Regions from separate parts of the Abyssicoccus albus genome, predicted to be linked through region 1. Evidence: predicted binding sites of a transcription regulator. Region 1 holds the regulator's gene; each other region holds the start of a gene.
What was found. Region 1 encodes NrdR, which represses ribonucleotide reductase genes. Its sites were predicted from a motif close to AACACNATATATNGTGTT; they were not measured.
Positions count from the first base shown of each region.

Region 2: a site for NrdR is predicted at 8,245-8,262, ahead of nrdI (class Ib ribonucleoside-diphosphate reductase assembly flavoprotein NrdI). Genes of this name have one in related genera too.
Region 3: a site for NrdR is predicted at 6,306-6,323, ahead of nrdD (anaerobic ribonucleoside-triphosphate reductase). Genes of this name have one in related genera too.

Region 1 is NZ_RKRK01000002.1:355,298-366,918, forward strand. It holds gene icd (NADP-dependent isocitrate dehydrogenase) at 1-186, shown strand, start outside; gene EDD62_RS01770 (response regulator transcription factor) at 322-1,029, shown strand; gene pnpS (two-component system histidine kinase PnpS) at 1,026-2,792, shown strand; gene polA (DNA polymerase I) at 2,782-5,439, shown strand; gene mutM (bifunctional DNA-formamidopyrimidine glycosylase/DNA-(apurinic or apyrimidinic site) lyase) at 5,453-6,322, shown strand; gene coaE (dephospho-CoA kinase) at 6,328-6,918, shown strand; gene EDD62_RS01795 (glyceraldehyde-3-phosphate dehydrogenase) at 7,010-8,014, shown strand; gene nrdR (transcriptional regulator NrdR) at 8,194-8,661, shown strand; gene EDD62_RS01805 (replication initiation and membrane attachment family protein) at 8,666-10,096, shown strand; gene dnaI (primosomal protein DnaI) at 10,093-11,019, shown strand; gene thrS (threonine--tRNA ligase) at 11,351-11,621, shown strand, end outside.
Region 2 is NZ_RKRK01000002.1:47,513-59,133, forward strand. It holds gene EDD62_RS00275 (5-oxoprolinase subunit C family protein) at 1-629, shown strand, start outside; gene EDD62_RS00280 (LTA synthase family protein) at 1,000-2,937, shown strand; gene recQ (DNA helicase RecQ) at 3,053-4,831, shown strand; gene EDD62_RS00290 (5' nucleotidase, NT5C type) at 4,842-5,378, shown strand; gene EDD62_RS00295 (peptide MFS transporter) at 5,450-6,958, opposite strand; gene EDD62_RS00300 (DMT family transporter) at 7,113-7,976, opposite strand; gene nrdI (class Ib ribonucleoside-diphosphate reductase assembly flavoprotein NrdI) at 8,276-8,647, shown strand; gene nrdE (class 1b ribonucleoside-diphosphate reductase subunit alpha) at 8,644-10,749, shown strand; gene nrdF (class 1b ribonucleoside-diphosphate reductase subunit beta) at 10,776-11,621, shown strand, end outside.
Region 3 is NZ_RKRK01000004.1:103,554-115,174, reverse strand. It holds gene EDD62_RS07655 (phosphate--AMP phosphotransferase) at 1-1,319, shown strand, start outside; gene EDD62_RS07650 (CPBP family intramembrane glutamic endopeptidase) at 1,950-2,717, opposite strand; gene groES (co-chaperone GroES) at 2,921-3,205, shown strand; gene groL (chaperonin GroEL) at 3,226-4,854, shown strand; gene EDD62_RS07635 (TIGR04053 family radical SAM/SPASM domain-containing protein) at 4,916-6,055, opposite strand; gene nrdD (anaerobic ribonucleoside-triphosphate reductase) at 6,368-8,209, shown strand; gene nrdG (anaerobic ribonucleoside-triphosphate reductase activating protein) at 8,209-8,700, shown strand; gene EDD62_RS07620 (cold-shock protein) at 8,765-8,968, opposite strand; gene EDD62_RS07615 (fructose bisphosphate aldolase) at 9,235-10,125, opposite strand; gene EDD62_RS07610 (hypothetical protein) at 10,374-11,621, shown strand, end outside.

The sequences.
Region 1 (11,621 bases):
GTATTATTAAGTGGTGTATTAATGTTAGAACATCTAAAATGGCAAGAAGCAGCAGATTTAGTAACGAAAGCTGTTGAGAAAACAATTGCGTCTAAAGTCGTAACATATGACTTTGCCCGTTTAATGGACGGTGCGACTGAAGTGAAATGTTCTGAATTTGCAGATGAATTGATCAAAAATATGTAATATTAAAATGCGAATTTGAAAGCTCTAACGTTTTTGTTAGAGCTTTATTTTTATTCTTTATGATTATAGTTTTTCAATAGTAGAAATTTTGGTATGATAGACTTACTAGTGAAATTATAGGATGGTGTTCAATAGATGAATCATAAGATTTTAGTTGTCGATGACGAAGAGAGTATTTCAACATTACTTAAATATAATTTAATACAAGCAGGTTACGAAGTGGTAACAGCATTTGATGGTGAAGAAGCTTTAAATGTTGTGAAACAGGAGAATCCATCACTCATTGTGTTAGATATTATGCTCCCGAAAATTGATGGAGTAGAAGTATGTAGAACAATTCGTGAACAACGTAATCAAGTACCAATTTTAATGTTAACGGCGAAAGATGATGAGTTTGATAAAGTATTAGGATTAGAACTTGGTGCCGACGATTATATGACGAAACCATTCTCTCCTAGAGAAGTTGTAGCGCGTGTTAAAGCAATATTAAGACGTGTTACATTTAATTCGACTTCAGATCAAGAAGTCAATGATGCCAAAGAAATTACAGTAGCGAATTTGAAAATATACCCGGATTTCTTTGAAGTATATAGAGAAGGACATTTATTAGATTTAACACCTAAAGAATTTGAGTTATTACTTTATTTAATTGAACGTCAAGGTCGTGTCATTACAAGAGAGAATATGTTGAATTCAGTATGGAACTATGAATTTGCTGGAGATTCTAGAATTGTCGACGTCCATATTTCACACTTGAGAGAGAAAATTGAAGAAAATCCTAAAAAACCACAAATCATCAAAACAGTTCGTGGTTTAGGATATAAAATGGAGATTCCGAGATGATCACATTTCGTAATAACTTATTGATACTACTTACAACAATTCTTGTTGTAAGTTTTATTTTACTTGGACTGGTACTTGGTAATACGATGAGTGATGCTTTAATCAAAAGTTCAAAAAAAACGCTTAAGTCTGAGATGATGGCAACGAACGAAATCATTATCCATAATAAAAATGATAAAGAAAAACTAAAAGAAAAACTTCAAACATTACATAGTGATCTAAACATGACTGTTCAAGTCATGAGTGGCAGTACAGTCATATATGAATCGTTATCTAAAGATAATATGAAAAAACATCAAAATACAATTAAGGAGTATGAAAAACGAGCTGAAGATAAACCGTATGACTATCATTATTACATTAGTGTAAAAGATAATATGCAACTTATGGCTTATAAAGGTGAACAAGATCAGATTATTACATTGTATAAACCGTTCACTACTCCTTTTGAATTTATGAAACAAATGTGGCTTTATTTATGTCTAATCTTAATCATTGTGCTACCGATTATATATATTTTCGTTCGATATATAAATAGAAGGTATGTGAAACCAATTAAAGAAGTATCTTCTGCAAGTAAGATGCTGAGTGAAGGGAATTATAAAGTGAGGGTTGCTGAAAGCAATGTTGTTGAGACAAATGAACTATACTCTACAATTAATGAACTTGCGAGAACACTTCAAACATTAAATAATGAACAAAAAATACAACGTAATCGATTAGAGACGACTTTGAGTAATATTCCATTAGCTATTTTGATGATTAACAAATATGATGAAGTTGTCATTGCGAACGATACGTACTTGAACTTATTTAATAAAGATCAAACGATCATAAAGAAAAGATATCAAGATGTTATTGACAATACACTCGTGATGAATATGGTAACGCAAGCAATGAACAATGAAGTGACCGTCTACCGGAATGTCCCGATTCAAATGGGCGTTTATACAAAACATTTTGAAATCACAGCGGTACCAGTATTAAGTCCAAACAAGAAAAAAATCCAAGGTGTTGTTCTCGTTGAACATGACATTACGCAACTTATCCATCTTGAACAAATGAGGCGAGATTTTGTTGCGAATGTCAGTCATGAACTTAAAACACCAATTACTTCTATCAAAGGTTTTACAGAAACATTACTCGATGGTGCCAAAGATGATCCATTGCTATTACAAGACTTTCTAACAATTATAGAAAAGGAAAGTCATCGTATACAAAGTTTAGTCGAAGAACTATTAGAATTATCCAAAATTGAACAATCATCCAATGTTGATCTAAGTCATGTTGATGTCGTAGATACGTTAGAGCAAGTCATTGAAATGTTATCACTGACTGCATTAGAAAAAAATATTAATATCGAACTCACATCACCATCTTCAATGACTGTGATTGCAGAAGCATCTAAATTGAAACAAGTATTTATCAATATTATTTCAAATGCAATCAATTATACTGAGGTTGATCCACAGGACAAAAATAAAGATATATATATTACTGTTGAACCATCTGAGGGTGATGTTTATATTCATATAAAGGATCATGGTATCGGTATTCCAGAAAGTGATCAAAGTCGTATTTTTGAACGGTTCTATCGAGTTGATAAAGCACGAAGTAGACAATCAGGAGGCACTGGTTTGGGCCTTGCGATTGTTAAGCACATTGTGGAAGTGTTTGGTGGAGAAATTACTTTTGTATCTAAGCCGAATGAAGGATCTACGTTTACAGTTAAATTATTAGGAGGTCAACAACATGTCGAATAAGTTATTATTAGTAGATGGTAACAGTCTTTTATTTAGATCATTTCATGGGATAGCGTTATTAACAAATTCTAAAGGAATGTATACGAATGCTATTTTTGGATTTACGCGTGTTTTAAACAAACTGATTGAAAAGCAGCAACCGACACATATACTGGTTGCATTTGATGCGGGTAAGACGACATTTAGACATAGTACATACGAAGCGTATAAAGGCGGTCGTTCAAAGACTCCTTCTGAATTAAAAGAACAATTTGTGCCAATGAGGAATTTGTTAGATGCGTATAAGATTAAATGGTATGAACTACCGAACTATGAAGCGGATGATATCATTGGGACTTTATCGTCTGAAGCAGACCGTCAAGGGATTGAGACGATCATTTTGACAGGCGATCGTGATTTAACTCAACTCGTGTCTGAACATGTCACTGTATTTTATACAACGAATAAAAAAGGACAAGACTTTGAGGAATATACGATTCCTTTCATGCAAGAGAAATATGAACTAACACCTAAACAAATTATTGATATGAAAGGACTCATGGGAGATAAAAGTGATAACATCCCAGGTGTCCCAAAAATAGGTGAAAAGACAGCGATTAAGCTTCTTAAAGAATATGAATCTGTTGAAAATTTGTATGAACACATCGATGAATTAAAACAGAGTAAGATGAAAGATAATTTAATAGAGTACAAAGAAGATGCATTAATGAGTAAAGCTCTTGCGACAATTGAAACAAATGCACCGATTGATGTATCGATTAAAGATGCGGTATGGGATAAAGATTTCGACCGTTCAGCATTGGTTGAAATGTATAAAACGTTAGAATTTAAATCATTGTTAAAGGATGAAACGTTTTCAACGAGTCCATTAACTGCAGCAGCTGAAGACAAAGGTTATGAAGATTCGTATAATACAAATGTCAATTCGTTAAATTTTGATAAATTAAAAGAAGATTCTCCATTATATATTTATATAGAACATATTGAAGATCGATATATTCACAAGTCACCTCTTGCAATTGCATTAAGCGATGGTGAACAAGTCGTAATTACAAAATTTGAGCATATTCGTCAGCATGATGAATTATGTTCACTATTAAAAGATGAATCCATTGAAAAGTATGTTTATGATGCGAAAAAAGTTTATGTGATGTTCGAACAACATGATGTTACGGTGAAAAATATTACGATGGATGCAATGCTCGGTGGTTTTTTACTTGACCCTTCTGTTAAAGTTGAAGGGATGTCTCAGCTACTACATCAATTACAGTTAGTCACAATACCGAGTGAGGATGAGTTTTACGGTAAAGGAAAATCTCGTACAGTGCCTGATCAGGACGTATTAAATCAATACATTTCGCAAAAAATAAATGCATTAATGGAATGTATCCCGACAGTCGTCGATAAACTCAATGAACAGCAACAATTAGAGTTATTAAAAGAGTTAGAACTTCCTTTATCGAAAGTTCTAGCTAGTATGGAAGTCCGTGGAATACATGTTGATGTCAATACGCTACATTCAATGCAATCTGAAATACAGCATAGAATTGATGATATTAAGGATGAAATATATAGTTTAGCTGGCGAGGAATTTAATATTAATTCAGTGAAAGAATTAGGCGTAATCTTATTTGAGAAATTAGAACTCCCAGTGATCAAAAAAACAAAGACTGGCTATTCAACAGCAGCTGATGTATTGACAAAATTAGAAGATAAGCACGACATTGTTAAACATATATTGAATTATCGAATATTATCTAAACTTCAATCGACATATGTTGAAGGTCTTCAAAACGAAATATATGAAGATGGTAAGATTCATACTCGATTTAATCAAACGTTAGCACAAACTGGACGGTTATCTAGTTTAGATCCTAACCTACAAAACATACCAATCCGATTAGAAGAAGGACGCTTAATTCGAAAAGCATTTAAGCCTTTTAATGACGATTATGTTCTTGTTGCCTTGGATTATTCACAAATTGAATTAAGGGTGCTGGCACATATTACACAAGATGAACATTTGATTGAAACATTTAATAATGGAGGAGATATTCACACTGAAACAGCACGAAAAGTATTTAATTTAGCGGATGATACAGAAGTGGATAGTAATTTAAGAAGGCAAGCAAAGGCTGTTAACTTTGGAATCGTATACGGTATTAGTGATTATGGTTTGAGTGAAAACTTAAACATTCCTAGAAAGCAAGCAAAAACATTCATCGATAATTATTTGAAAGTATATCCAAATATACAAAAGTATATGGATCAAGTGATTCTAGATGCGAAGCGCAATGGATATGTGGAAACATTATTAAATAGACGCCGTTATATTCCTGAAATTAACAGTCGAAATTTCCATCAGCGTAGCTTTGCAGAGCGAACTGCGATGAACACACCGATACAAGGAACTGCTGCAGACATTATTAAAATGGCAATGGTTAAATATGATGCACAAGATTTTGAAGACAGATATAGTGCGTACTTATTGTTACAAATACATGATGAACTTATATTCGAAGTGCATCGTGACGATGTTGAAGCGTTTTATCAAGATGTAAAGCAGCTCATGGAGAATGCCTATCCTTTAGATGTCCCTCTGCTTGTAGATGGTTCATACGGGGAATCATGGTATGACACGAAATAAAGGAGTTAAATAAATGCCAGAATTACCAGAAGTGCAACTCGTCGTCGATGATTTGAAAACGATCGAAGGGTATACGATTGAATCAATCTCATTATCAGATCGAATTAAATTGAGTCATCGTCAAGGGAAGATGGCAGTCGTTAAACATGAAAATCTTCAACAGTTTGAACAATCATTAATCGGACAAAAAATTAATACGATTGAGCGACGTGGAAAATATATTGTGATGCAACTGACGAACCCTATTAATGATAAAGTAGTTATTGCGCATTTAGGGATGAGTGGTCGTTTTGAAATAAATACAAATCGAGTATCATCAATTCCTCATACGCATACAACATTTGAATTAAATTATGAGACGAAAACAGTGTACTTACATTATATTGACCCGAGACGATTCGGTGAGTTAAGAGTGCTAGATCATATCAATGAGTTCAAACCATTTCAACAGATGGCACCAGAGCCGTTTGGCATTGAAGGGGAAGCGTATTTTATTGATCGATTTAAGCAATTTAAACTCAATCGATCAACGATTTCAATCAAGCAGTTTATAATGGATGCAGAAAATGTTGTCGGTTGTGGAAATATTTATGCAAATGAAGCATTGTTCATTTGCCGTATACATCCACTTCGAAAAGTACATGTGTTGACTGAACGTAAAATGCGTGAACTTTATAAAGAAATCGTAAAACTATTTATTAAAAGTATCGAACGAGGAGGCTCATCGATTCATAGTTATGTCCACATGGATGGTGAAATCGGTTCAATGCAAGATGAATTTTTAATTTATCAAAAAAAGTTATGTCCTATATGTCAGAAAAAAGTGACGTCACGTCGTATTAATCAGCGAAATTCATTTTATTGTACAAATTGTCAGAAGTAAGGAGAATGAGTATGTTAATAGGATTGACTGGTGGTATTGCTACAGGTAAATCAACAGCCGCTAAACTGTTTGAACAGCATGGAATACCCGTTGTAGATGCTGATGTTGTGAGTAGACAAATGGTAGAGAAAGGCTCAGAGGGTTTACGAAAAATTGTTAATCATTTTGGTAAAACAATTTTAAATGAAGATGGGACATTAAATAGAAAAAAACTAGGTGAATTGATTTTTAATGACTCCTCATTGAGACAACAATTAAATCATATACTTCATCCATTAATTCGAGAAGAGATGAATAGGCAGACAACGCATCTATTGAAGACGAATCAACACGTCATTCAAGATATTCCATTATTGTTTGAAAACAAACTAGAACAACATTTTGACCTAGTCATTGTTGTTTATATTGATCAACAAGAACAGATTAAACGATTACAGCAAAGAGATGATATCTCTTATGAGGCGGCCTTATCTAAAGTAAAGTCTCAAGCACCTATAGAAGATAAGAAAGCATTAGCAGGTATTGTATTAAAAAATCATGGAACGATTGATGCGCTTGAAGAACAAGTAAAAGAAACAATCCAAAATCATTTCTAAAACGAATCTAAAAAAATACTAGAAAACGCTTTCAGATAAAAATATTTATGTTATAATATATTAGAAATTATTGATATTGGGGGATATTTTTATGACGAAGATTGCGATTAATGGTTTAGGACGTATTGGTAGAATGGTGTTAAGAGCTGCTGCATTGAGAAATGAATTAGATATTGTAGCGATTAATGCGAGTTATCCAGTAGAGACGTTAGTACACTTAATTAAATATGACACAACGCATGGAAAGTTTGATGGAGAAGTGTCTGTTGAATCAGAGGATACAATTAATGTGAATGGCCAATCAATCAAAATCACAAACGATCGTGTACCAGCAAACTTACCTTGGAAGTCTATGGGTATTGATTTAGTTATTGAAGCAACTGGTAAATTTAATTATCCTGAGAAAGCACAAGGTCATATCGATGCGGGTGCGAAGAAAGTATTACTTACAGCGCCTGGTAAAGGTGGCGTTCATACGATTGTTATGGGTGTCAATGATGATCAATTAGACGTTAAAACACATGATGTAATTAGTAATGCAAGTTGTACGACAAACTGTTTAGCGCCTGTAGCAAAAGTATTAAATGATAAATTTGGTATAGAGAATGGTTTAATGACAACGGTACATGCATTTACGAATGATCAAAAAAATATCGACAATCCGCATAAAGATTTACGTAGAGCACGTTCATGTTCAGAAAGTATTATTCCAACATCTACAGGAGCGGCGAAAGCATTATCACTTGTTATCCCTGAATTAGAAGGTAAGTTACACGGAATGGCATTGCGTGTACCAACGACGAATGTATCGCTAGTAGATTTAGTTGTTGACTTGAAGAAAGATGTAACGGTTGAAGAAGTGAATAATGCATTTATTGAAGCAAGTAAAAATGAATTAAAAGGAATATTAGCAACATCAGATGAGCCATTAGTATCTAAAGATTTTAATACAAATCCAAATTCAGCAGTTATTGATACGTTAACGACAATGGTGATGGATGATAATAAAGTAAAAGTGCTTGCATGGTATGATAATGAGTGGGGTTATTCTAACCGTGTCGTTGATTTAGCATTAAAGATTGGGAAAGAGATTTAATTAATTTTTAAGAGATTCAATTAAATGATGTGATTTAAAATATAAATTCAAGAAGTGTAGATTGGAGTTTTCTAATCTACACTTCTTTCTCTTTTCACACGTTCATATTTTCTTTAATATACGAATTGATTATACTTTTGCTATAATGGGGATAATATAAAAGTTGTGTGGTGATCAAAATGAAATGTCCAGCCTGTAGTCATCAAAATATAAGAGTCATCGAAACAAGACAGTCAGATGATGGTACTGCGATTAGAAGACGACGTGAATGCGATAAATGTAAATATCGTTTCACATCTTTTGAGCGAATTGAAATGGCGCCGTTAATGGTAGTTAAGAAGAATGGAAATCGAGAGATGTTTAGCCAAGATAAGTTATTAAATGGATTGATTAGAGCGTGTGAAAAGCGTCCGATTGAGTATAATACATTACTCAATCTAACGAAGGAAGTAGAACAACAAATTCGCGAACGAAATGAACATGAGATTCCTTCCGAAGAAGTCGGAGAGATGGTGATGAAAAGATTGATGGATATTGATGATGTAGCTTATGTAAGATTTGCAAGTGTATATAAAGAATTTAAAGATATCAATCAATTGATTGATTCGATTTCTCAACTCATTCCAAATCCAAAAGAAGGACGATGAACTGATGCATTTTACTGAAATGAATCCACACGATGAATTCAATGTATCAATTTCATATTATCCATCAATCATGACACATGATATTTTACATGCATTGTATGTACCCATCGTTGGGTATGATTCTGTTGCACTGTATGAATATATGATGAGATTTCAATCTAGACCAAGTCAATTTCAAAACCATTATATCTTTATGAAAGAATTGAATATGCCGCTGAGAGTATTCGAACAAACACGGCATAAACTAGAAGCAATCGGTCTAATAAAGACATTTGTTAATACGATTGATGAATTGAACATTTTTGAATACGAATTAGTTAAACCGATGTCACCAAATGAATATTTTAATGATCCGATGATGAATGTATTTTTGTATAAAACGGTTGAGAAAGATCGTTACTTAGAATTAAGGCAACAATTTGTAAAATCACATACGATTCATTCTGATTTTAAAGAAGTGACTAAGCGCTATGAAGAAGTGTTTGACCATAAACTAAATCATCAAATGGATGAATCGGTGAATGATCCCTCGACTGTTCAGTTCGTTAAAGATAATGAATCTGGAGGGATACCGAGTGAACCGTCATTTGATTTTGAATTATTCCAAACCTTATTAAGAAATAATTATATAGACTTAGATTCATTTACGACAGAAACAAAGCAATTAATTGAGCAACTATCCAACTTGTATTCCATTAGTCCGAATCATATGAAAGGCATATTGTTGGATTCTTTAAATGGTGATAAATCAATTAATCACAAATTGTTAGCGCAACGCGCAAGAAATTTTTATCAAATTGAACATAATGGTCAGCTACCAAACATTAAGTTGAAAGATCAGCAACAAGATTTATCTAATCAAGCACACCAAATCGATGAACGAGCTCAAAATGAATCTCAATCATCTAAAGCTCAATGGTTTGAGTTGCAAGATAAAACACCACCCATTGAACGTTTCTATATGGTTAGTGGGGGGAAAGTGACAGAAGAAGATAAAAAGTTAATCGAACGGATTACTCAAGAAACCGAATTGCCATACGGTGTTGCCAATATATTAATCGAATATGTGTATCAATTAAAAGATAAGACGTTACCACAAAAATTTACGATTCAAATTGCAGCGCAGTGGGCTAGAGAAGGTTTGAAAAATGCCCAACAAGCAATGGATTATGCGAAGTCATATCAGCAAAGACAAAAGCAAAAACAATTTGATCAGCAAAATCGATTTAAAACAAAAGGTGTCACGCCAGAATGGTTAGAACGTGAGCGTCAACATAATCAACAGACAAAAGGTAATTTTTCATCGACTGACAATGGACATAAAAATGACCAATCAAGTGGTTCGTCAGAACATGAACAAGATGAAGAAACGAAACAAAGTATCGAAGCGTTCCAGAAGATTTTAAAACAATATAAAGAAGGAGGTAAAAAATGAGGTCGATTAATGATATCACCGGTAAAATACCTAACTTACAAGCTCAAGTTCAAAAAGTGAAAGAAGAAACATTCAACCATCCTGAAGTCATTCAATTGATTAAGGACAATCCTTCAATTCCAAATGAATTATGGGAACAAAATATACCGGTACTTCAAGAATATATCCATCAGTCCAAGCAATGTGAACGTTGTAATTGTCTTGATGAATGCATAAATTATACTAAAGGGATGGCGCCAGTCCTTCATTTAGAAGAACACGATATTACAATTTCATATAAACCTTGTGATAGCCAATTAGCAGCAAGAGAACAACAAAAACTATCAAGTTTAATTCAAAGTCATCATATTTCAAAAGATATTTTAAGTGCAAACTTTGACAGTCTTCAATTTAATTCAAAAAAGAAGGCAGCAATCGCAGCTAAAGCGGTTCAAATTGCGATGGGCTTAGAGCATGGTGAAACACCGAAAGGGTTATATATTCATGGCCCATTTGGAAGAGGGAAGTCATACATTCTTGGTGCAACTGCCAATGAATTAAAGTCCAAGCATATTCCATCTGTTCTCGTGTATTGGCCAGAATTCATTAGAGAACTTAAAGCAAGTATTAAAAAAGGGACGACCGAAGATAAAGTCCAAGCGATGAAAAACGCAAGAGTCTTGATGATTGATGATTTAGGCGCTGAAGACTTAAGTGAGTGGACTCGTGATGAGATACTCGGTGCAATTTTACATTATAGAATGATTAACGAAATGCCTACATTTATATCATCCAATTTAACAATTGATGAGTTAAGACAATACTTATCAACGGTGAAATCGAAAGTCGACACATTAAAAGCGGATCGGATTATAGAGAGAATATTGACATTAATGGAACCAGTCGAAATCGATGGTGATAATTTGCGCAATAAAAGTTTATGATGGTTACAATGGTTAGTGTGTTAATTATTTTAAATGGCATCCAAATCTATTGCATCATCAAATTTTCATGGTATACTTAATTTAATCGAATATACGGACAACTTTGACAATGGATTGTATAGATTATTGATAATCTAAGAGAGTAGCTATTTGCTGGGAATGCTATATATAATCGTGTGATTGACTACCGTATATCTATTATATATATGATGAATGAGATAATATGCAGAAAGTATATTAACTAGGGTGGTACCGCGAAGAACATTCGCCCCTTTTTGGGGAGAGTGTTCTTTTTTATTTATTATATAATTATATTAATGGAGGGATAACGATGAGTGAAATAAAAATTAAGTTCCCAGATGGTAACGAGAAGGTATTTGAACAAGGTGTTACAACTGAAGAGATTGCTGCATCTATTTCATCAAGTCTCAAAAAGCAAGCATTAGCAGGTAAGTTTAACGGGCAATTGGTTGATTTAACACGTCCGCTAAATCAAGATGGCGCGATTGAAATTATTACGAAGAAGAGTGACGAAGCGCTTGAAATTTTACGCCATTCTACAGCGCATTTAATGGCACAGGCGCTTAAACGTTTATATCCTG
Region 2 (11,621 bases), 310 kb from region 1:
CTTCACATTTTGGTTCAAAGTCAACATATATTAGTAATAGCCGTGCATTATATGGTTACAAGATTTTCGAAGGTGATGAACTCGAGTTAGAACGTGAATGGAATGATCGTCAACAATTGCTATATCAAGTGTTACAATCAAAAGGTGAATTATCATGGGGCATTGATCATTATACAATTGCTCAGAATTATTTGAGTGATATTTGCCATATTCAAGTATCGACGAGCCAATACGATATTGAAAAAATAAATGAATTTCTTCATTATAAATTTCAAATGACACATCAAAATGATAGACAAGGCATTGTCCTTCAACGAAATGATAACTCAATGCTATTGGAATTCAAAGAACAGCCACTTCCAATGCAACTACGTAAAGGTATGCTCCAAATCAATAGAAATAATGAACCTGTTATATTATTAAATGATCATTATCCAATCGGAAGGCACCCTATTATTGGTGTGATACCGTCATACCACTTGTCTAAAATTAGTCAAAAAAGGGTTGGTTCGACCGTTGAATTTAAAATAATCGCAGAAGAACAAATGCATGAAAATTTATACCGACATGCAAAATGGATTAAAAGTTTATTTTTGGCGATTGAAAATAAATTTAGAACGTTAAATTAATTTCTATTGAATAATCCATATATTTTTGAGAAATTATACACTTATGATGATTTGATTTATACTGTTGTAACTGTCAAATAGAAACTTATCAAAGGTTATAGATGTTAACGATTGTTAACATCTTTTTTGTTTTTATAATAAATTATATAACTTGGTTTAATTAAGTAATCAATCATAATACTTGAATTTGAATAATATAAGTAGTACAATATCATACAAAGTGTTTACAAATATTTAATATTGTAATCAAACTGTAACAATTAAACTAAAATATAACATATAAACATATAGTAGTACTGATACAGTCAGTACAACATTAAAAGAATACGATTGCATATGCCAAGGGGATATAGAGAGGGAGTGAATGCATATGTTTAATAATTTTAAACAACAACCATTAAAAATAACGACACTATTAATCATACTCACTATTTTATTAACAATGAAAACTTATTTAGCTTATTTTACTGATTTTTCACTTGGGGTAAAAGGATTCTATCAATACTTAATATTATTTTTTAACCCAATTGCAATGATTATTTTGAGTCTAAGTTTAACGATGTTTTTCAAAGGGAAAAAGTCATTTTTTATCATGTTTTTAGTCTATATTGGATTAACAACTATTTTATATGCTAACGTAGTATTTTTTAGATTTTTCTCAGATTTTATAACGTTTTCTACATTAAGCCAATCGTCTAACTTGAATTCAATGGGGACGAATATTCAAGCATCCGTTAGACCATATGATTTACTTTATCTATTCGATATCCCATTAATTTTTATGACGCTAATCATGAAATTTAAAGTATTACAATACCCACAACATGAATTGTTCAGAAAACGCTTTGTACCATTATCTATTATAGTAGCTTTGAGCTTATTTGTTGTGAATTTAGCAATGGCTGAAACAGATCGTCCTCAATTATTGACACGTACTTTTGACCATAAGTATTTAGTGAAATATTTAGGGCCATATTCATTTACTATTTATGATGGTGTTAAATCATTACAAAATAGTTCGCAAAAAGCATTAGCAAATGAAGACGATTTAAGTGAAATTGTAAATTATACGAAAAGAAAAAATGCTGAACCAAATCCTGAGACATTCGGAATCGCAAAAGATAAAAATATTATCAAAATCCATTTAGAAAGCTTACAATCATGGATGATTGGATATGAACATAATGGAGAAGAAGTGACACCATTTCTTAATGAACTAGCAAAAGGGAATGGCGATTTCAAATATTATCCAAATTTTTATCATCAAACTGGACAAGGCAAGACTGCAGATGCAGAACTTATTTTGGATAATTCTATTTACGGATTAGCTGAAGGTTCAGCATTTTCTTTAAAAGGTGATAACCATTATCAAGCATTACCAAGTATTTTAAATCAACAAAGAAACTATACATCAGCAGTATTCCATGGAGATTACAAAACATTTTGGAATCGAGACCAAGTATATAAAAGGTTTGGTGTCGATCGATTTTATGATGCTGAATTTTACGATATGACAGGTGATAATATAGAGAATTTAGGGTTGCTCGATAAACCGTTCTTTGAAGAAAGCATGTCATATTTAAAAGACTTAAAAGAGCCTTATTATGCCCATTTCTTGACGTTAACGCATCATTATCCATTCTCATTATCAGAAGACGAGGCGACGATTGATCGCGGGGATACTGGAGATAATACTGTCGATGGTTACATTCAAACTGCTCGCTATATGGATGAAGCGGTTAAAGATTTTGTATCAGACTTGAAAGAAGAAGGCATGTATGATGATAGTGTCATTGTCATATATAGTGACCATTACGGAATATCAGAAAATCATAATCGAGCGATGGAAGAAATACAAGGACATGAGATTACACCTGAAGTGAACCAGGATAACCAACGTGTTCCATTCTATATTAAAGTACCAGGGATGGATGGTGAAGTGGTCGAGGATGTAGCAGGTCAAGTTGATGTGATGCCTACATTAATGCACTTACAAGGCATTAATACGAAAGAATATATTATGTTCGGAACAGATTTATTCTCTGATCAACATAAAGAAATGGTAATTATGAGAAATGGTGAAGTCATTACAGATCAATATCAAATTATTGGTAATGAAGTTTTTGATCGAGAAACAAATGAAAAAATCGAAGAAACCGAAAAGACCAAAGCAATAAAAAAACAAGCAGAAATTGAACTTGAATTATCAGATAAATTAATTTATGGTGATTTATTTAGATTTTATGATCAAAATGGATTTGAAAAAGTAGATACAAGTCAATATATGTATTCACCAAATGAATATTAACATTAAAGTTAAAGCTAGCATATACTATATGCTAGCTTTTTTAGATGTTACACTTAACGATTGCTATTTAAATAGTGTATAATAATATAATGAAAATTGTCGGTAGGTGTCTTATATGTTGGAACAAACATTAAAAAAATATTTCGGTTATGATCAATTTAGAGCGGGTCAGCAATCAATTATCCATGATTTAATACAAGAAAGAAAAGCACTTGGCATATTGCCTACTGGTGGAGGTAAGTCAGTCTGTTATCAAGTGCCTGCATTGCATTTTGAAGGAATTACTCTTGTTATATCTCCATTGATTAGTTTAATGAAAGATCAAGTCGATGCTTTGGTTGCAGCGGGTATTCAAGCTAGATATATGAATAGTTCAATGTCTAGACAAGCAATTCGTGATGTTGAACAAGAGTTATTGCGTGGTGAAATAAAATTACTATACGTTGCACCTGAACGATTTAATAATGAATATTTTATTAACATATTAAAGAAGGCCAATATCGAAATGATTGCTTTCGACGAAGCGCACTGTATTTCTCAATGGGGTCACGATTTTAGGCCGTCTTATAGAGAATCTATCGATATTATAAAAAAATTGTTTCCATCGAGTAGGTACATTGCTTTAACAGCTACTGCTACGAATGAAGTAAAGACAGATATCTTAAATTTATTAAATATTCCACCACATTGTACAACAATTAATTCTATTGAGCGGCCTAATTTAACGCTCAAAGTTAATCCAACGTATCAACGTCAAAAGTTTATCGTTGAATATATTAAAAATCATTCTAAATCACCTGGAATTATTTATGTATCGACTAGAAAAAATGTTGAATCCTTATCAGAATATTTATCTTCTCAGGGGATAGACTGCTTAGCTTATCATGGTGGTATGAGTAATAATGATAGAATTGAGCAACAACGAGCCTTTATGTATGATGAAAAACGTGTCATTGTTGCTACAAATGCATTTGGAATGGGAATAGATAAGTCGAATATTCGCTTTATTATCCATTATAATATGCCAGGTGATATAGAATCATACTATCAAGAAGTTGGTCGTGCAGGTCGTGATGGTCAACCAAGTGAATGTATTTTGCTATATTCTGAGAAAGATATAGACTTACAACAATTCTTTATTGACCAGTCGAACGGAAGTGAAGATTACATTCAAAAGCAACGTGACAAATTGAATGAAATGATTCGGTATAAAAGAACAAAGCAATGTTTAGAAGCATTTATTATTCATTACTTCAATCCGAATCAACGGTTAAATGAATGTGGGCGATGTAGTAATTGTAAATCTAATGATAAAACCTATGATATGACAATAGAGGCACAAAAAATTGTCAGTGCACTGTATAGAATAAAAGATGATATTGCATCAGAGTTGTTTATTCAAATGTTACGTGGTGAAGAGAATCAAGAAATACTGAGCCGTGAGTTAAACAACATTAGAACATATGGTATACTGAAAGAGTATAAAACTAAAGAAGTAAGGCATTTGTTAGATGAATTAGTTTATAAAGGATATATTTATTTAACTGATGAAGGATTGCGATGCCATGAAAGTATAAAATCAATTCTTTTTGATGGAAAGAAAGTTTACACCTATCCATTCAAAGTAAAAGTGAAAGAGATAGTTGATATTTCAACACATAAAGACATTGATCAAGTGCTATTGGATAGGCTCTATAATATTCGAAAAAAATTAAGTGCTAAACATAATGTTGCACCGATTATGATATTTCAAGATCATATTATTAAAGAATTTTCTAAGAAAATGCCAACGTCCAAAAAAGAAATGATGAACATTTCAGGTATTGGCAACTACAAATTAAAACATTATTGTCCATTGTTTATCGATGAGATTAAATCATATTTAGCCCAATAAAAGGAGAGATATTATGAGAAAGAGCATTGCAATTGATATGGATGAAGTTCTAGCGAATACTGCACAAGGTTTATTGGATAAATATAACAACAGATTAGGTTCAAACCATACGATTGAGGATTTAGGGAATCAAAAGCTAAGCAATGCATATGAAGAAGATATTGATATCATCAAAGAAATTATATTTGATCGAGGATTTTTTGGTGAGTTAGAAGTCATTGATGATGCGATAGAAGTTGTCGAACATTTGACGAAAGATTACGATGTGTATATTGCAACCGCTGCAATGGATGTCCCTACATCATTTGATGCAAAATTTGCATGGTTAAAAAAATACTTCCCATTTTTAGATGAACAGAATTTTATTTTTTGCGGATATAAAGGTGTTGTTGGAACAGATTACTTAATCGACGATAATCCTAAGCAGTTAAAAGCATTTAAAGGAACATCGATTATGTTTACAGCACATCATAATTTAGAACATGATGAATTTATTCGTGTGAATTCTTGGCTTGAAGTAAAAGAATATTTTGACCAACAGTTATAGTTTAAAGAAAACGAGCTCTGAAAGTAATTTCAGAGCTCGTTTTGCATATTACTATAAAAGAATAATTAATCTTAGTGAACGCCACGCATTGCTTTTTTGATTATTGGTACTAAAACAATAAGTAGAACAGCTAAACCGATTGCTACAAGTCCCATATAACCAAAGTATGATGCTGGATCTACTGCGCCATAAATTTGAACGAGTTGTGCGTTCAACCCTTGTGCAGCTGCGTTTGATAAGAACCATACACTCAACATTTGAGTTGTAAATGCTTGTGGTGCCATACGAGTTGTTGTTGATAATCCTATAGGTGAAATACATAACTCTCCTAAAACGATTAAGAAGAAGCTTAATACTAACCATAATGGGTTAATTAATTGTTCACCACTCATAATTGGATAAACCATCGCGATATATCCTAATCCCGCAAAGATCAATGCAATTGCAAATTTTAACGGTGTTGATGGATTGAATTTTCCTAATTTAACCCATAACATCGAAAAGACAGGGGCAAAGATTACGATAAACATAGGATTCAATGATTGGAAGAATGCAGCTGGGATTACGTAATCAATACCAAGTAATGGTTTAAGATCTAATTGTGTTTTTTGATCAGCAAACTCAGCTAATACAGTTGCCCCTTGCTCTTGAATCGCCCAAAATATTACCGCAGCAATAAATAACGGGATATAAGCTAATAATCTTGATTTCTCATCAGATGATGTTTTTGGATGTGTATACATATATGTTAAGTATATAGCCGGTATACCTAGACCAAAGAATGTCATAATCCAAGTAATACCTTCTAAGTTCAACATACCGAATAATTTAAAAATGAATAAAATAATTGCAATTAAAATTGCGATACCCGTTGCGATTAAAGTGACTTTTTTGCCTTCGCCTTTAGATAACGGGTTTGGAACATTTAGTCCTGTAAAACCTAATGTGTTCTTTTGAGTCATTACAAACCAAATTAAACCGAAGAACATACCAACCGCGGCTGCAGCAAACCCTGCGTGGAAGCCAAATGAACTATGTAATTGTCCTACAATAAATGGTGAAATCCATGCACCTAAGTTTACAGACATATAGAAGATCGTGAATCCAGCATCGATTCTTGAATCTTCTTTTTCATATAATTCATTTACATTCGTTGACATACTTGGTTTAAGCAAACCTGACCCGATAATTATTAAAGCAAGTGCAATCAGTAACATCGTAAAGTTACCCGGAATACTCATTAAAATGTGACCGAACATAATGAGAAGGGCACCATAAATTATTGCTTTTCTTGCACCGATTAAACGATCAGCGAACCAACCTCCAATAATAGTACTCATCATAACTAAAGCACCATATAACGTTACGATGATCATCGCATCTGTTTCTTTAAGACCAAATCCACCTTTAGATGTTGCATAGTATAAATAATAAAGTAAGATGGCTTTCATACCATAGTAACTAAAACGTTCCCAGAATTCAGTGATGAATAATGTTAATAATCCTTTAGGATGACCGAAGAATCCTTTACGGGGAACACTTTCAATTATTTCATGGTCTGTATACTCACGACGAGCCATACAAGCACACTCCTTCAAAAAGACATTTTGCTTTATTTGTTGAATTATCAAACAATTAAAACAGTGATAATAGAATACTATAACAATGCATGAAGTACAATATTATATCAATAATTTCTATAATTCTGATTTGCTAGAAAAATAATAATATTTATCATTCATGTAAAGGCTTTCTTGGTCTTTGTTTCATAAACATATAGAAACTAGCACTAAATACGATGATATATCCAACAATGCTATAAGCATCTGGAATTGTTTTGAATATTATAATTGAAAATAATGCACTGAATAACACGGTTGAATAAAAGAATATAGAAATTTGTTTTGCTTCTGCAAATTGATACGCAAGTGTAATCCCGAACTGTCCAATACTTGCCATTAAACCTGCAGTAATTAAGAGCACTAATTGTTTCGTTGACATCGGATGGAAATTAACTATAACAAATGGAAGTAAAACAATCGTTGAAAACATCGAGAAATAAAACACAACCGTATAAAACTTCTCCAAAGGCCCTAATACTCTAAGGATTGTATAAGCACTTGCTGCACTGATTGCACCTAATAAAGCAATCAATGAAGGAACCACTTCAAGAGAAAGTTCAGGTTTGATAATAAAGAGTGTTCCGATGAAAGCAATGATGATACTTATCATTTGGAACTTACGAATACGTTCATTTAAAAAGATCGAACATAAAATAATCGTGAAAAATGGACTTAATTTATTTAACATTTCGGCATCACTCAGTACAAGATGGTCAAGACTATAGAAAAATAGTAATACACCAATGACACCGAACACACTTCGTGCAATTAATAATTTTTGATTTTGGCGATGTCCGAACATCGGTACACGATTGTATAAGACAAATCCAAAGGCTACAATCATCGAAATGAAATTACGGAAAAATGCTTTTTGCATCGTCGGTAAATCACCACTCATTTTGATACATAAACCCATAATACTAAAACCTAATGAAGCAATGAGTAAACAAATAATACCTTTCGTTACGTTAGACAAAATAAAAACCTCCGAAGTATTGTAATGATATATAGTAAAAAATTTATTTCGTATTAAATTGAAAATACATGGTTAGATGATTTTCTTTTGAGCTTAGTAAATGATAACATATTATTCGATACATAAAATTAAAATTAATTATTACATTACATAGCACATCTTTAGTATGAATCATAGTTTTTTGTTTTATCAGATTTAGTTGTTATCATAAATATAATTAAATGTTATAATACTTTTAAAGCTTATATAGTGTTTGCCATTCAAACAAAACACAATATATAGTGTTAGGAAGTGTCGCAATGCAAATTGTGTATTATTCATTAACAGGAAATGTTCGTCGTTTTATTCAACGAACAGATGCAATTCATACGATTGAATTGACAGAAGAAACGAACGAATTAGAGATGTATGAGCCTTTTATTTTAGTCACTGGAACGATTGGTTTCGGAGAGGTGCCTGAAGTGGTTGATACATTTTTAAATTATGGAGAGAATAGTACCTTTTTAAAAGGTGTCGTAGGGAGTGGCAATAGAAATTGGGGACAAAACTTTGCGAAAGCTTCAAAGACATTGAGTGGTAAGTATAATGTTCCGTTACTACATACTTTTGAATTGCATGGCAATGATAAAGATATAGAAATATTTAATCAAAAGGTGGCTAATTTAGTATGACTTTAACTGGTAAGAAACAATATAAACATATCGAATTGAACAATGAAGTCACTCAACGTGGTGAGAATGGATTTTATAAATTAGAAAAAGACCAAGAAGCACTCCAAGAATATATGAAAGAAGTCGATGATTTAACGATACACTTTGATAACCCAATCACACGTTTAAGATATATGGTTGATGAAGATTTTTACTATGATTTATTCGCTGAATACTCAGAAGATGATTTGATTGAAATTATTGAATATAGTGAGTCATTACCATTTGAATTTAAGAGCTATATGGCAGCAAGTAAATTCTTTAAAGACTATGCTTTAAGAACGAATGATAAACAAAACTACTTAGAAAGCTACACAGAGCATGTAGTGATTGTAAGTTTATATTTAGCAAAAGGTGATGTCGAAAAGTGTAAAGAGTATATTCTTTCGATGATTGAACAACGTTACCAACCAGCAACTCCGACTTTTTTAAATGCAGGTCGTGCGCGTCGTGGTGAGATGGTGAGCTGCTTCTTATTAGAAGTGGATGATAGCTTAAATTCGATTAACTATATCGACTCTACAGCGAAACAATTAAGTAAAATTGGTGGCGGTGTCGCGATTAACTTATCAAAGTTAAGAGCACGTGGTGAAGCGATTAAGGGAATCAAAGGTGTCGCGAAAGGTGTTTTACCCGTTGCTAAAAGTTTAGAAGGTGGATTTAGCTACGCTGACCAACTAGGTCAAAGACCTGGAGCTGGTGCTGTGTATTTAAATATATTCCATTATGATGTGCCTGAATTTTTAGATACAAAGAAAGTGAATGCTGATGAAGATATTAGACTTGCAACAATTTCAACAGGATTAATCATTCCTTCTAAATTTTTAGAACTTGCTAAAGAAGGGAAAGACTTCTTTATGTTTGCACCTCATACAATTGAACGTGAATATGGGGTTCAATTGGATGATATTGAAATGGACGAATGGTATGACAAATTTGTCGAAAACGAGAACATCATGAAGAAATCATACGATGCTCGTGAAATGTTAAATAAAATAGCACAAACACAATTACAATCAGGTTATCCTTACATTATGTTTAAAGATAACGCGAATGCTAATCATGCATTAAGTAACATTGGACAAGTGAAAATGAGTAATTTATGTACTGAGATTTTCCAACTTCAAGAGACTTCAACGATTAATGATTATGGAACAGATGATGTCATTCGTCGTGATATTTCGTGCAACTTAGGATCATTAAATATCGTCAACGTGATGGAAAGTGGTAAGATTCGTGAAAGTATTCATTCTGGTATCGATGCACTTACAGTAGTGAGTAATAGTACTGCAATTAAAAATGCGCCAGGTGTTCGTAAAGCAAACGATGAATTGCATTCTGTTGGATTAGGCGCGATGAATTTACACGGTTATCTTGCTAAGAATAAATTAAATTATGAATCAGAAGAAGCACGTGACTTTGCAAATGTATTCTTTATGATGCTAAATTATTATTCTATTGAGAAATCAATGATGATTGCAAAAGAACGCCAAGAAACATTTAAAGACTTTGACAAGAGTGACTATGCAACAGGTAAATATTTCGAACGATATATTAAAAATGAGGTTAAGCCTCAGTTCGATAAAGTGAAAACGTTATTCGAATGGATCGATATTCCAACAAGTGAAGACTGGAAAGCATTATCTGAGCAAGTGCAACAACACGGGCTTTACCATGCGTATCGTTTAGCGATTGCACCAACGCAAAGTATTTCATACGTACAAAATGCGACGAGCTCGGTGATGCCAATTGTTGATCAAATCGAAAGAAGAACATATGGGAATGCTGAAACATTCTATCCAATGCCGTTCTTATCACCAGAGACAATGTGGTATTACAAATCAGCCTTTACGGTAAATCAAATGAGATTAATCGATATGATTTCTGTCATTCAAGAGCATATTGACCAAGGTATTTCGACAATATTATATGTAAACTCTGAAATCTCAACACGTGAACTTGCAAGATTATATGTATATGCACATCATAAAGGGTTGAAATCACTGTACTATACTCGAAACAAACTATTAAGCGTTGAAGAATGTACAAGCTGTTCAGTTTAATCTAATTAAAGCGGGGAATGTCAAACATGGAAGCAGTAAATTGGAATACTCAAGAAGATACAACAAACGTCTTTTGGCGCCAAAATATTTCACAAATGTGGGTTGAATCAGAATTCAAAGTATCAAAGGACTTAGCAAGTTGGTCAACGTTAACTGGTGCCGAGAAAGATACGTACAAGAAAGTGCTCGCTGGATTAACAGGATTAGATACTCACCAAGCAGATGATGGTATGCCACTCATCATGTTACACACTGATGATTTACGAAAAAAAGCAGTGTATTCATTTATGGGCATGATGGAGCAAATCCACGCAAAAAGTTACTCGCATATATTTACGACATTATTATCAACACAAGAGACTAATGAATTGTTAGAAGAGTGGGTTCCTAATGAAAAACATTTAACATATAAAGCAGATAAAATTATTGCTAAATATCATAAACTATGGGGAAAAGAAGCATCATTATATGATCAGTATATGGCCCGTGTAGCGAGTGTGTTTTTAGAGTCATTCTTATTCTATTCTGGATTTTACTACCCGTTATATTTAGCTGGAAAAGGAAAAATGACTACATCAGGAGAAATTATTCGTAAGATATTGCTCGATGAAAGTATACACGGTGTTTTTACAGGTCTTGATGCTCAAACAATTCGAAAAAAACTTACAGATGAAGAGCGTGAACAAGCAGATCGTGAAATGTATACATTACTTGAAGCGCTGTATGAAAATGAAGCCTCATATACACAAATGCTTTATGATCCATTGAACTTAACACAAGATGTGTTAAACTATGTTAAATATAACGGCAATAAAGCATTATCAAATTTAGGATTTGACGCATACTTTGAAGAACATGGATTTAATCCAATC
Region 3 (11,621 bases), on a different contig from region 1:
CTAATGAATTATATATGAAGTTAGATGCTAAGTATACTGAATTTATTGCGACTAAAATGCCCTCCGAAGATGATTTAAGGTATCCATTTTTATATTCATATTGGAAGACGTTACCAAAGCGTGGAAGTTTTAATTTATATTTTAGAAGCTGGTATGCCCAGTTTATTCAATATAAAGAAAACCGTCTAAAGAAATCTGTTTATGAAGATTATGATGTGTTAATCGAGCAAATTAAACATTTTGAAGAGATGTTGATTGAAGATGATTATGAAATTATTAAGTTTTATTTAAACATTGATGATGATAAACGAAAAGAACATATCGAAAAAACAAAGAAGAACCCTCTGACAAAATGGAAAGCAGAAGAATATGAGCAAGCGATTGATGAGAGTGTATATAAAGAAACTATGGATAAACTCATGAAGAAAACAGATAGTAAACTTAGCCCTTGGCATAAAATTGATTATACAGAACGTGAAGAAACCGTTGAAGAAATGTATGAAATCATTATTGAAGCATTGGAAGATGCGTTAAAACGAAAATCTAAAAAAGATGAAAAACGTGAAGTCGATGGTGACTTCACAAAAGATTATAAAGCAGAAATTTTAACGAATAATAAAGAGAAAATTGATAAAGAAGATTACAATGAAATATTACCTAAGCTCCAACATCGCATGCGTGAATTGCAATACGCGCTGTATGAAAGAAAGATTCCGCTTGTATTAGTCTATGAAGGCATTGATGCAGCAGGTAAGGGTGGAAATATTAAACGGATACGCAAAGAATTGGATCCGACAGGATACAAAATCAATGCAATTAGTGCACCGACTGATGTTGAGTTAGACCATCACTACTTATGGAGATTTGCTACAGATATGCCACGAAGCGGTCATATAGAATTCTTTGATCGTAGTTGGTATGGACGGGTTTTAGTTGAGCGTGTTGAAGGATTCGCTTCAGTTAATGAATGGAAACGCGCTTATGACGAAATTAATCAATATGAAAAAATGTTATCAGATGATGGTGCGATTATTATGAAATTTTTTATTACAATTGATAAAGATGAACAACAAGAACGTTTTGAAGATCGACAGGAAGACGAGCATAAGCAATGGAAGATAACTGAAGAGGATTGGCGTAATCGAGAGAATTGGGATTTATATATTGAAGCAAGTGAAGATATGATCAATAAAACCTCTACAGATTATGCACCATGGCATGTTGTCCCAGGAAATCAAAAGAAATATGCAAGAATTTATGCACTGAAAGAAATTATTAAAGCATGTGAAAAACGTTTATTTGGTGTGGAAAGATATTAAAGAAGAAATACAAAGACACTACTTTATAATGTAAGTATTTATAATAAAGGAAGTGTCATTATGTATAAAAATATAATATATAACATCTTAATTGACCACTGTTCACAGATATTCTATTCAAAAAAATTGTGAAATCGAACCTAATTATACCTAAAAACTTCAACTCTTTTTCTGTATTCAGAGTAAATCGAAAATACTCTGAATACGAGAGAGAAATGGGTCAAAAATAGGTTGGTATTCAGAGTAAATCGAAAATACTCTGAATACGAGAGAGAAATGGGTCAAAAATAGGTTGGTATTCAGAGTAAATCGAAAATACTCTGAATACGAGAGAGAAATGGTCGAAAAATAGGCTGGTATTCAGAGTAAATCAAAAATACCCTGAATACAGAAAGGAAATGAATCAAAATCCCAAACGGAAGAGTGATATGGTTCATGAGTTAAAAGCCGAAAGTATAAGAAAATTAGTTACTGCAAGTAGTTAAATCTTTAATAAAATAAAAGAAATAGCGATAAAATTTGATCCTCATCAAATTTTATCGCTATTTTTATTGTGCGGTTTACTTACGTCCCAGACTCTATTGTAATTAAAGTAATGATGCACACCTTTTTTAATCAAATTAGGATTTATTAAATAAAGAAATAGAATATTAGATTTGATAATTCTTGGAATTGTTCTAAATCTTTAATCGTATCTTTAAATGTAAATTGTAAAATCACTACAATAGTATTCATTAAAGCATGTGCAATAATAGGTACAATAATTCGGCCTGTCATGACATAGATTAATGAGAATACAAATGACATACCTAAATAAATGATAATGTGTGTGAAGTCCATATGTGCGATTGCAAAAATAAATCCACTAATTAAAAAGGCAATGGTAAATGCAACGTATTTATTAATTTTTAACGCATTGAAAATTTCACCAAATAATACTTTACGAAATACGAGTTCTTCAAGAATTGGCCCTAAAATTGCAACAATTAATATAAAGAAAGGATATTGAAAAGCGATTTCCATAATTTCCATCGTATTCTCGGATTGCATTGGATTTTTGAGTACTTGTGTATTAATGATTGAAGTAATGATTTGTGTAATATAAGCAAAGACAACTCCAAATACTAACCACCCAAGTGACACGAGCCAAGGTTGTCTATACTTCAGTTCGAAGTCAAAGGGTGCTTTAATCTTTATGAATAAAATACCTATAATGATTAAAGCAATAACAAATCCGATAATATTTGCAATCAATGATATTCTTGTTACGGCTTCTTCATCAACTTGACCTTGATTCATAATCATATATACTAACGCAACTGGCAGTACAATAAGTTGTGCCATAATATATAAGACGATGATACTAATGTGTTTGATCCAACGTGCTTTCTGATTCATTTAATAATGCTCCTATTCTAATTAATTCATTCAATGGACCTATTATATCATGGATTAAATTTTTAAAAAAACAAGAACAAAATAGTTGCAATTTTGACCAACTTTGATTAATATAATAAATGTATTAGCAATCAAATGTATAGAGTGCTAATACATTTGATAATATTTATAATAAAAAAATACTAAATAAGGGAGGATTTACAATGTTAAAACCTATAGGTCATAAAATTGTCGTAGAACGTACAGAAGAAGAAACTAAAACAAAAAGCGGAATAATTCTGACTGAATCAGCGACTGAGAAACCAGCAGAAGGAACGGTTGTTGCAATTGGTAATGGACGTTTGTTAGACAATGGAGAGCGAGCTCCAATCGAAGTAAATGTTGGAGAGCGTGTTGTGTTTGGTAAATTTTCTGGGACTGAAGTAAAACAAAATGATAAAGAATATTTAATTTTAGATGCTGATGAAGTATTAGCGGTTATTGAATAACTACAAGGAGGAATCTTATTATGGCTAAAGATCTTAAATTTTCAGAAGATGCTCGTCAATCAATGTTAAAAGGTGTTGATAAGCTTGCAAATGCAGTGAAAGTGACATTAGGACCTAAAGGACGAAATGTCGTATTAGATAAACCATATACAGCTCCACTCATTACAAATGATGGTGTCACGATTGCTAAAGAAATCGAATTAGAAGATAAGTTTGAAAATATGGGGGCAAAACTTGTCGCTGAAGTAGCTAATAAGACAAATGAAATTGCAGGTGATGGAACAACAACTGCAACTGTTCTAGCACAAGCTATGATTCAAGAAGGATTAAAAAACGTAACAAGTGGTGCAAATCCAGTTGGAATTCGTTCTGGAATTGGTAAGAGCGTCGAGAAAGCTGTAGCACAATTAAAAGAAATATCAGAAGAAGTAAAAGATAAAGAAGCGATTGCGCAAGTTGGTGCAATTTCAGCTGCTGATGAAGAAGTAGGTCGCTATATCGCCGATGCAATGGAGAAAGTTGGTAATGATGGTGTTATTACCATTGAAGAGTCACGTGGGCTTGAAACAGAATTAGAAGTTGTAGAAGGTATGCAATTTGATAGAGGATATGCATCACCTTACATGGTAACTGATAATGAAAAGATGGAAGCAGAACTTGAAAATCCATATATCCTGATTACGGATAAAAAAATCTCAAGCTTCCAAGATATCTTACCGTTATTAGAATCAATCGTTCAACAAAGTCGCCCAATTTTAATTATCGCTGACGATGTAGAAGGTGATGCGATGACGAATATCGTGTTGAATAAAATTCGTGGAACATTTACTGCTGTTGCTGTTAAAGCGCCTGGATTTGGTGACCGTCGTAAAGAGATGTTAGCAGATATCGCAACGTTAACAGGTGGTCAAGTGATTACAGATGATTTAGGTATCGATATAAAGAATGCAACACAAGATATGTTAGGAACAGCACAGAAAGTTAATGTGACGAAAGACAGTACAACAATTGTGGAAGGTGCTGGAAGTACTGAAGAGATTGAGAATCGTATTAGTGTCATTAAAGCACAAATTGAAGAAACAGATTCATCATTTGATCGTGAAAAGTTACAAGAGCGCCTTGCTAAGTTAGCAGGAGGAGTTGCAGTCATTAAAGTTGGTGCTGCAACAGAAACTGAAATGAAAGAACGTAAACTCCGTATTGAAGACGCATTGAACTCTACAAGAGCAGCTGTTGAAGAAGGCATTGTTGCAGGTGGAGGAACAGCATTAATCAATGTATATAAAGAAGTTGAATCATTACAATTAGAAGGTGATGAAGCGACAGGTCAACACATTGTGCTGAAAGCTTTAGAAGCACCAATTCGTCAAATAGTTGAGAATGCTGGACTTGAAGGAAGCGTAATTGTAGAACGCTTGAAGTCAGAAGATGTTGGTGTTGGATATAATGCAGCAACAGGTGAATGGGTCAATATGATTAAATCAGGTATTGTTGATCCAACGAAAGTAACACGTTCTGCATTACAAAATGCAGGAAGTATTGCATCAATGTTCTTAACAACAGAAGCGGTTGTAGCAGATATTCCTGAAGAAAATAGTCAAGATGCTGGCGCAGGAATGGGCGGCATGGGCATGCCTGGAATGATGTAATTATTTATCTTCATTTATAGAATTAAAACAGCGCGTAAAATTGTTTACGCGCTGTTTTATTTCATGAAATTCTTTTCTTCTTTTTCTTTCTTAACACTTCTGGAATATAGACGCAATATGGTTCGCTTTCCATGTAATCACCCGTCATTGCGTAAGCTCTTGATCTAGATCCTCCGCATACATTTCTAAACTCACATACTCCACATTTACCTTTATATTTATCTGGATTTCTTAAGTCTTTTAGAATTGGTGAGTTACGATATATTTCAGATAGTTTCTCTTCTTTTACACTGCCGACTTTGACAGGCAACAATCCACTTGGATAGACATCACCAGTATGTGAGACGAAGATAAATCCATTCCCGTCATTCACACCTTTAGGCGCTCTGCCTAAACCATCAATTGTTCCAGTTGTACCATTCATTAATGCTTGTTGGTATTGGATTGGAACTTCATCATGACCTTCTTTTTTATGTTCACGTTGTTTAGACTGAATGACAACTCGACGAAAATGTTGTGCAGCGGTTGTTTTAATATCGAAGTCTACTTCTTTCGACAATTGATACAACCATCTGAAGACTCTTTCATGCTCTGCGGGACTAATCATATCTTTCGTTTGACCACGTCCAGTTGGTACTAAGAAGAAGACACTCCACAATACACAATTCAGCTCTTTCACGAGTGCAGCCATTTCATCGAGTGTGTCTAAATTGTAGTTAGATACAACCGTGTTAATTTGTAATGGCATCTCAAGTTCATTTAAGTAGTTAATAGCATTCATTGTCAGGTCAAATGATCCACTCGTTCCTCTGAAATGATCGTGAATTTCAGCAGTAGGACCGTCTAAGCTGAATGCCCAACGTGATAAGCCGATATCTTTAGCAGTTTGCATTGCTTCTTTTGTCACATTAGGTGTTGCTGATGGCGTCATTGAAACACGTACACCTTTGTCTATGGCATATTTGGCTATATCAAAGACATCAGGTCTCATCAAAGGATCGCCACCCGTAAAGACTAACATCGCATTACCCATTGTTTTAATATCATCAATTAAAGCTTTACCTTGCTCGAATGATAGTTCTCTCGGATCTCTTCTAAATTGAGCTTCTGCACGACAGTGTAAACATTTTAATTCACAAGCACGTGTTAACTCCCATATTACAATAAATGGATTTTCATCGTAGTTCATATTGAATTGCATCGTCATCATCCTTTATTTAATCATATATTTATTTTACAACTTTATTGGTAGTATGAAATAATTTATTGAATAATGTCATTGTATCGTGTTATTTGATATTCAGTTGTGATAAATATCACGATTATAAAATAAGGTTCATAATAAATATATTATAAAAAGCATAAAAGTATATTGATATGTATGGTTTTGTCTTTTTTAAAATAATTATTCTGATGTGACGATTTATTAAAGCTTTAGTAATACACTTGAAAACGCTATATATAGTGTTAAATTTAAATTGTAAACACTATATAAAGGAATGGGGTATATTCTATGCATCATCAATTAGAAGATAAATTGCAACAACTTGTCCAAAGGGAAGAATCGATAGTTAATGAAAATGCGAATAAAGACGCTAATGTGTTTAATACATTACGTGATTTAACAGCAGGAACGGTTGCAAAGCATATTGGATTAGAGATGTTACCTGAGCATGTTAGAAAAGCTCATTTGAATGGTGATATTCATTTCCATGATCTAGATTATCATCCGTATATGCCGATGACAAATTGTTGTTTAATTGATATCGAAGGCATGCTAAAGCATGGATTTCAAATAGGAAATGCAGTAGTAGAGCCTCCTAAATCGATTCAAACGGCAGCAGCACAAATTTCACAAATTATTGCTAATGTCGCAAGTAGTCAATATGGTGGTTGCTCGGTCGATCGAATCGATGAGGTATTAAGTACATATGCACAATTAAATGAAGAGAAACATAGAATCGTTGCAAATCAATTTATTGCTGAAGCACGACGAGATGAATATATAAAACAAAACGTAGAGAAAGATATTAATGACGCAATCCAATCTCTCGAATATGAAGTGAATACTCTGTATACATCGAATGGACAAACACCGTTCGTCACATTTGGCTTTGGATTAGGGACTGATCAATATAGTGTATTAATCCAACGCGCGATATTAAATACTCGTATTAAAGGACTTGGGAGAGATGGAACAACTGCAATTTTTCCAAAACTTGTTTTTAGTTTAAAAGAAGGTGTTAATTTAAAACCTAATGATCCAAACTATAATGTGAAGCAATTGGCTTTACAATGCAGTATCAAACGGATGTATCCTGATGTATTGAACTATAAGGCATTGTCTGAAATGATCGGTGACTTCAAAGTGCCAATGGGGTGCCGGAGCTTCTTAAATGCGTATGAGGAACATGGCGAATATATCAATAATGGGCGATTTAATATGGGTGTAGTGACACTCAATTTACCGAGAATTGCGATTGAATCAAAAGGTGATCTTGATGTATTTATGAATATATTGGATGCAAAATTAGATATCATTAAAGATGCATGTCTTTACCGAATAGAGCGATTAAAAGAGGTTGAGATCAAGAATGCACCCATCTTATATGAACATGGTGCTTTCGGTAAAAAATTTAAAGATAATAAAGAGGTTGAGGCATTATTTTACAATAAGCGCTCAACTATTAGCATAGGTTATATTGGACTATATGAAGTTGGAACGTTGTTGTATCATCCCCAATGGGAGGCAGATGACGAAGCAATTGATCACGTTGAAAACATCTTAAAACATATACATCAATATGCGTTGAACCTATCTAATGAATACAATGTACAATTTAGCGTGTATGGTACACCGAGCGAATCTTTAACAGATCGTTTTGCAAAACTTGACATGGAACGATTTGGGTATATAGAACATGTGACGGATAAAGAATATTACACAAACTCCTTTCACTACGATGTTAGAAAGAAAGTATCACCTTTTGAAAAATTGGACTTCGAAAAAAGGTTTGCTAAATATTCTACAGGTGGATTTATTCATTATGCGGAATATCCAACCTTAAAACATAATCCAAAAGCGCTAGAGACAGTGTGGGATTATGCTTACGACAAAATAGGATATTTAGGGACAAATACACCGATAGATCATTGCTATGAATGTGAATTTGAAGGTGACTTTACACCGACTGAGAAAGGTTTTAAATGTCCCAACTGCAATAATACGAATCCTGACACGACAGATGTCGTCAAAAGAACATGTGGTTATCTAGGTAATCCATTAAAGCGTCCTATGGTAAATGGGCGACATAAAGAAATATCAAATCGTGTGAAGCATATGGAGAATAAGTGATGTCTAAGTATGATGGACAAGGGTATATCGCCAGAGTGATGCCTGAAGTATATACGGATGGGGAAGGGATTAGAGTGAGCGTATATGTATCAGGATGTACTTTTCATTGCAAAGATTGCTTTAATGCAAGCATTTGGGGTTTTAATAAAGGACGTCAGTTCGATGAATTAGTACTTGATGAGATAATTAATTATTTAAGGAAACCTTATATTCAAGGGGTATCAATCTTAGGAGGGGAGCCATTACAAAACTTAATTATTGTAAATCCCCTTATAAAAAGAGTAAGAAAAGAATTTGGTCAGGAAAAAGATATTTGGATGTGGTCTGGTTATATGAGAGAGTATATCGAACGAGATCCTGATTTAAAGGATGTATTAGATCAAATTGACGTATTAGTAGATGGACCATTTGTTAATTATTTAAAAGATTTGTCTTTGAAATTTAGAGGGTCGCATAATCAGAGAATACATTATTTATCAAACCAACAATAAATAGGCAAAACAAAAAAGGCACTGACTAAGTCAGTGCCTTTTTTAAGGTTTCATTTAAATTATATTATAATTTAACGATGTTAGCTGCTTGAGGTCCACGTTGGCCTTCTTCGATTTCGAATTCAACAGCTTGTCCTTCTTCTAAAGTTTTGTAACCTTCACCTTGAATTGCTGAGAAGTGAGCGAATACATCGTCTCCACCTTCAACTTCGATGAATCCAAAACCTTTGTCTGCGTTAAACCATTTTACTGTACCTTGTTGTGTCATAATATAATGACCTCCATATAAATTATTATAAAACCTTGCCTTACTAAATACTAAAAAAATTCACATATTACAAAAAGTACCGAACAATTACACGAACACGATTACTTTTTGTAATATGTGAATTAGTTGTTCTTTGTAGTTATTGATCTTATAAACCAATTGTACACTGATAGATGACCTTTGTCTAGTAAAAACAACAAATATTTTAAAATAATACAAGCGATGCAAGCCAAAAGGCTGTCGCATCACTTGTTTATGAGAGAAAATTATTTTTTATTTACAGATGCATCGTAGATAGAATCGATTGTATCTTGTAAGTTTTTGTTAAATTCTTCATCAGATTGAGATTTACGTAAATCATTGATTAATGCACGTGAGAAGCTTGCAATGACACCTTCGTTTTGAGCAAGTTTTTCATTAGCATCTTCTCTAGAGTATCCACCAGATAAAGCAACTACACGAACTACACGTGGGTGATCTACTAATTCTTTGTATGCATTAGGTTTAGTAGGGATCGTTAATTTTAACATTACTGGTTGTTCTTCTGATAATTGATCTAATTCTTTTAAGATTTCATTTTTAAGTACTTCTTCAATTTGTTCTTTATCTTTTGCGTCGATATTTACTTCTGGCTCGATAATTGGAACTAAGCCTTTAGCAATGATTTGTTTACCGACTTCAAATTGTTGCTTAACAACTTCTTTAATACCTTCTTCATTTAATTCCATAATGTTAGAACGCATTTTAGTACCAAAGATGTTACGCTCAACAGCGCGGTCTAATAATGCATCTAATTCAGGCATAGGATTCATCAGTTGAACACCATTTTCAAGATCAGCTAACCCTTTGTCTACTTTTAAGTACGGTACAACACCAATATCTGATAAATAATCAGCAGTGTATTTACCGTCGATTTTTGAATCCATAGTACGTTCGAAAAGAATAGCACCAACGACTTTATCTGAAGTGAATGCTGGTGATGTAATAATACGTGAACGCATTTCGTGAACTAAATCGAACATTTCTTGTTCATTTGAGTATTCACTTTCGTCTACACCATAAGATTTCAATGCTTTAGGTGTTGAACCACCTGATTGGTCTAATGCAGCGATAAATCCTTTACCATTTTTTGCGATTTCTAAGTGTTCTTTATGCATGAACAACTCTCCTTTGAATTTATATTTAATCCACTTATATTTTATAATAGTTACTCGGTATATACAATCGTTTAACCTTTATATTGGTGTCTCTTTTGTGAATTTTTTTACAAACATTTAGCTTTATCATATAAATTTATATATATATATATATATATATATATATATGAGTTAAAAATTTACAAAAAATTAAACAATTGTTATTTGTCGAATGTTAAAATAAATGTATATCAATAGGGAGGTAAATAATGAAAAAAATATACATAGTTTCTATTACTAGTTGTTTGTTACTGTCAGCATGTCAAAGTTCATCAGAAGATAATAACGAAAATTCAACAGAAGTAGTTGAAGATAAAGAAGTGAATGAGAATGAACAATCATCACAAGAGAATTCTAATGAAGAAGAAACAACAGAAGAGTCAAAAGCTAAGAAAGCAGAAGGTGATGAACAGGAAAATTCTACTGAAGAAATAGCAGCAGTTGAAGATAATGAAGGTTCTGAGGATGAAGTAACTGAAGAGTCAGAAGAAGATACATCTAATAATAGTAACTCGTTAAGTGGAGATGTGAGTTGGATATCTGAAGATGGTTCAATAGATATAATGGATGAAAACTTTATCAAATCAGCGTTAGATGTTAACACTGAAGGGTTTGGCAAATTTAAAAATGGACTTCCTATGAGTGAAATAGAGAATAAGTATGAAGTGACAAGTAGACGTGGAGGTCTAATTGGTATTGGACCAACATTTGAGTTTAATGAATTGGTAGTTTTACCTGATGAGAAAAAAGGTGAAGTTGCTAAAGTTGGAATAGCGGATATCCATAACGATGAATATGGCGAAAAAGAAATTCGTGAAAAGTATGGCGATCCATTCCACAGAATTATTAGTAATACTACTGATCAAACGGGTAAAGTTTTATATTTTCATGAAAATCCTCTTCAAAATGAAATGTTAGTGATGAATTTTGATGGTGAAAAAATAAGAATGGAAAAGGTACCAATAAATAGTACAATGTTTCTAACAGTAAATTCAACAACATTAGATGCAAGTGAATTTGCATTGAATTATAGTAATATGGATTCAAGTATTGGTCAACAAATAAAGGATGAATTTAAAACAATGGGTTACATTCCGAAAGTCATTGGCAATGATAAGATGATTACAAGTAGGACCTTTTTCTTTGGGAATCATGGTGGTGGTGACACATACATTAAGTCTAGTGATGGTGAAATTATGATAGCAACTCAAGATTCACCAGGGTATGATGGATATGATATTCATGCTTTATTTTACTTTACTGCTTATACACCGAATGATGGGGTAGTCGACTTAACTCAAGATCCAATTTCTAATCTTTCAACTGCTGAAGCATATGGTAATGAAGTGAAACCAGAAACTGAAATGGAGAAATATGTATTTGCTGATAATGGTAAAGTGTATAAAGCTACATTCAATCAAGATAATATTGCGGCAGGTACGTATGCAAAACCGAAT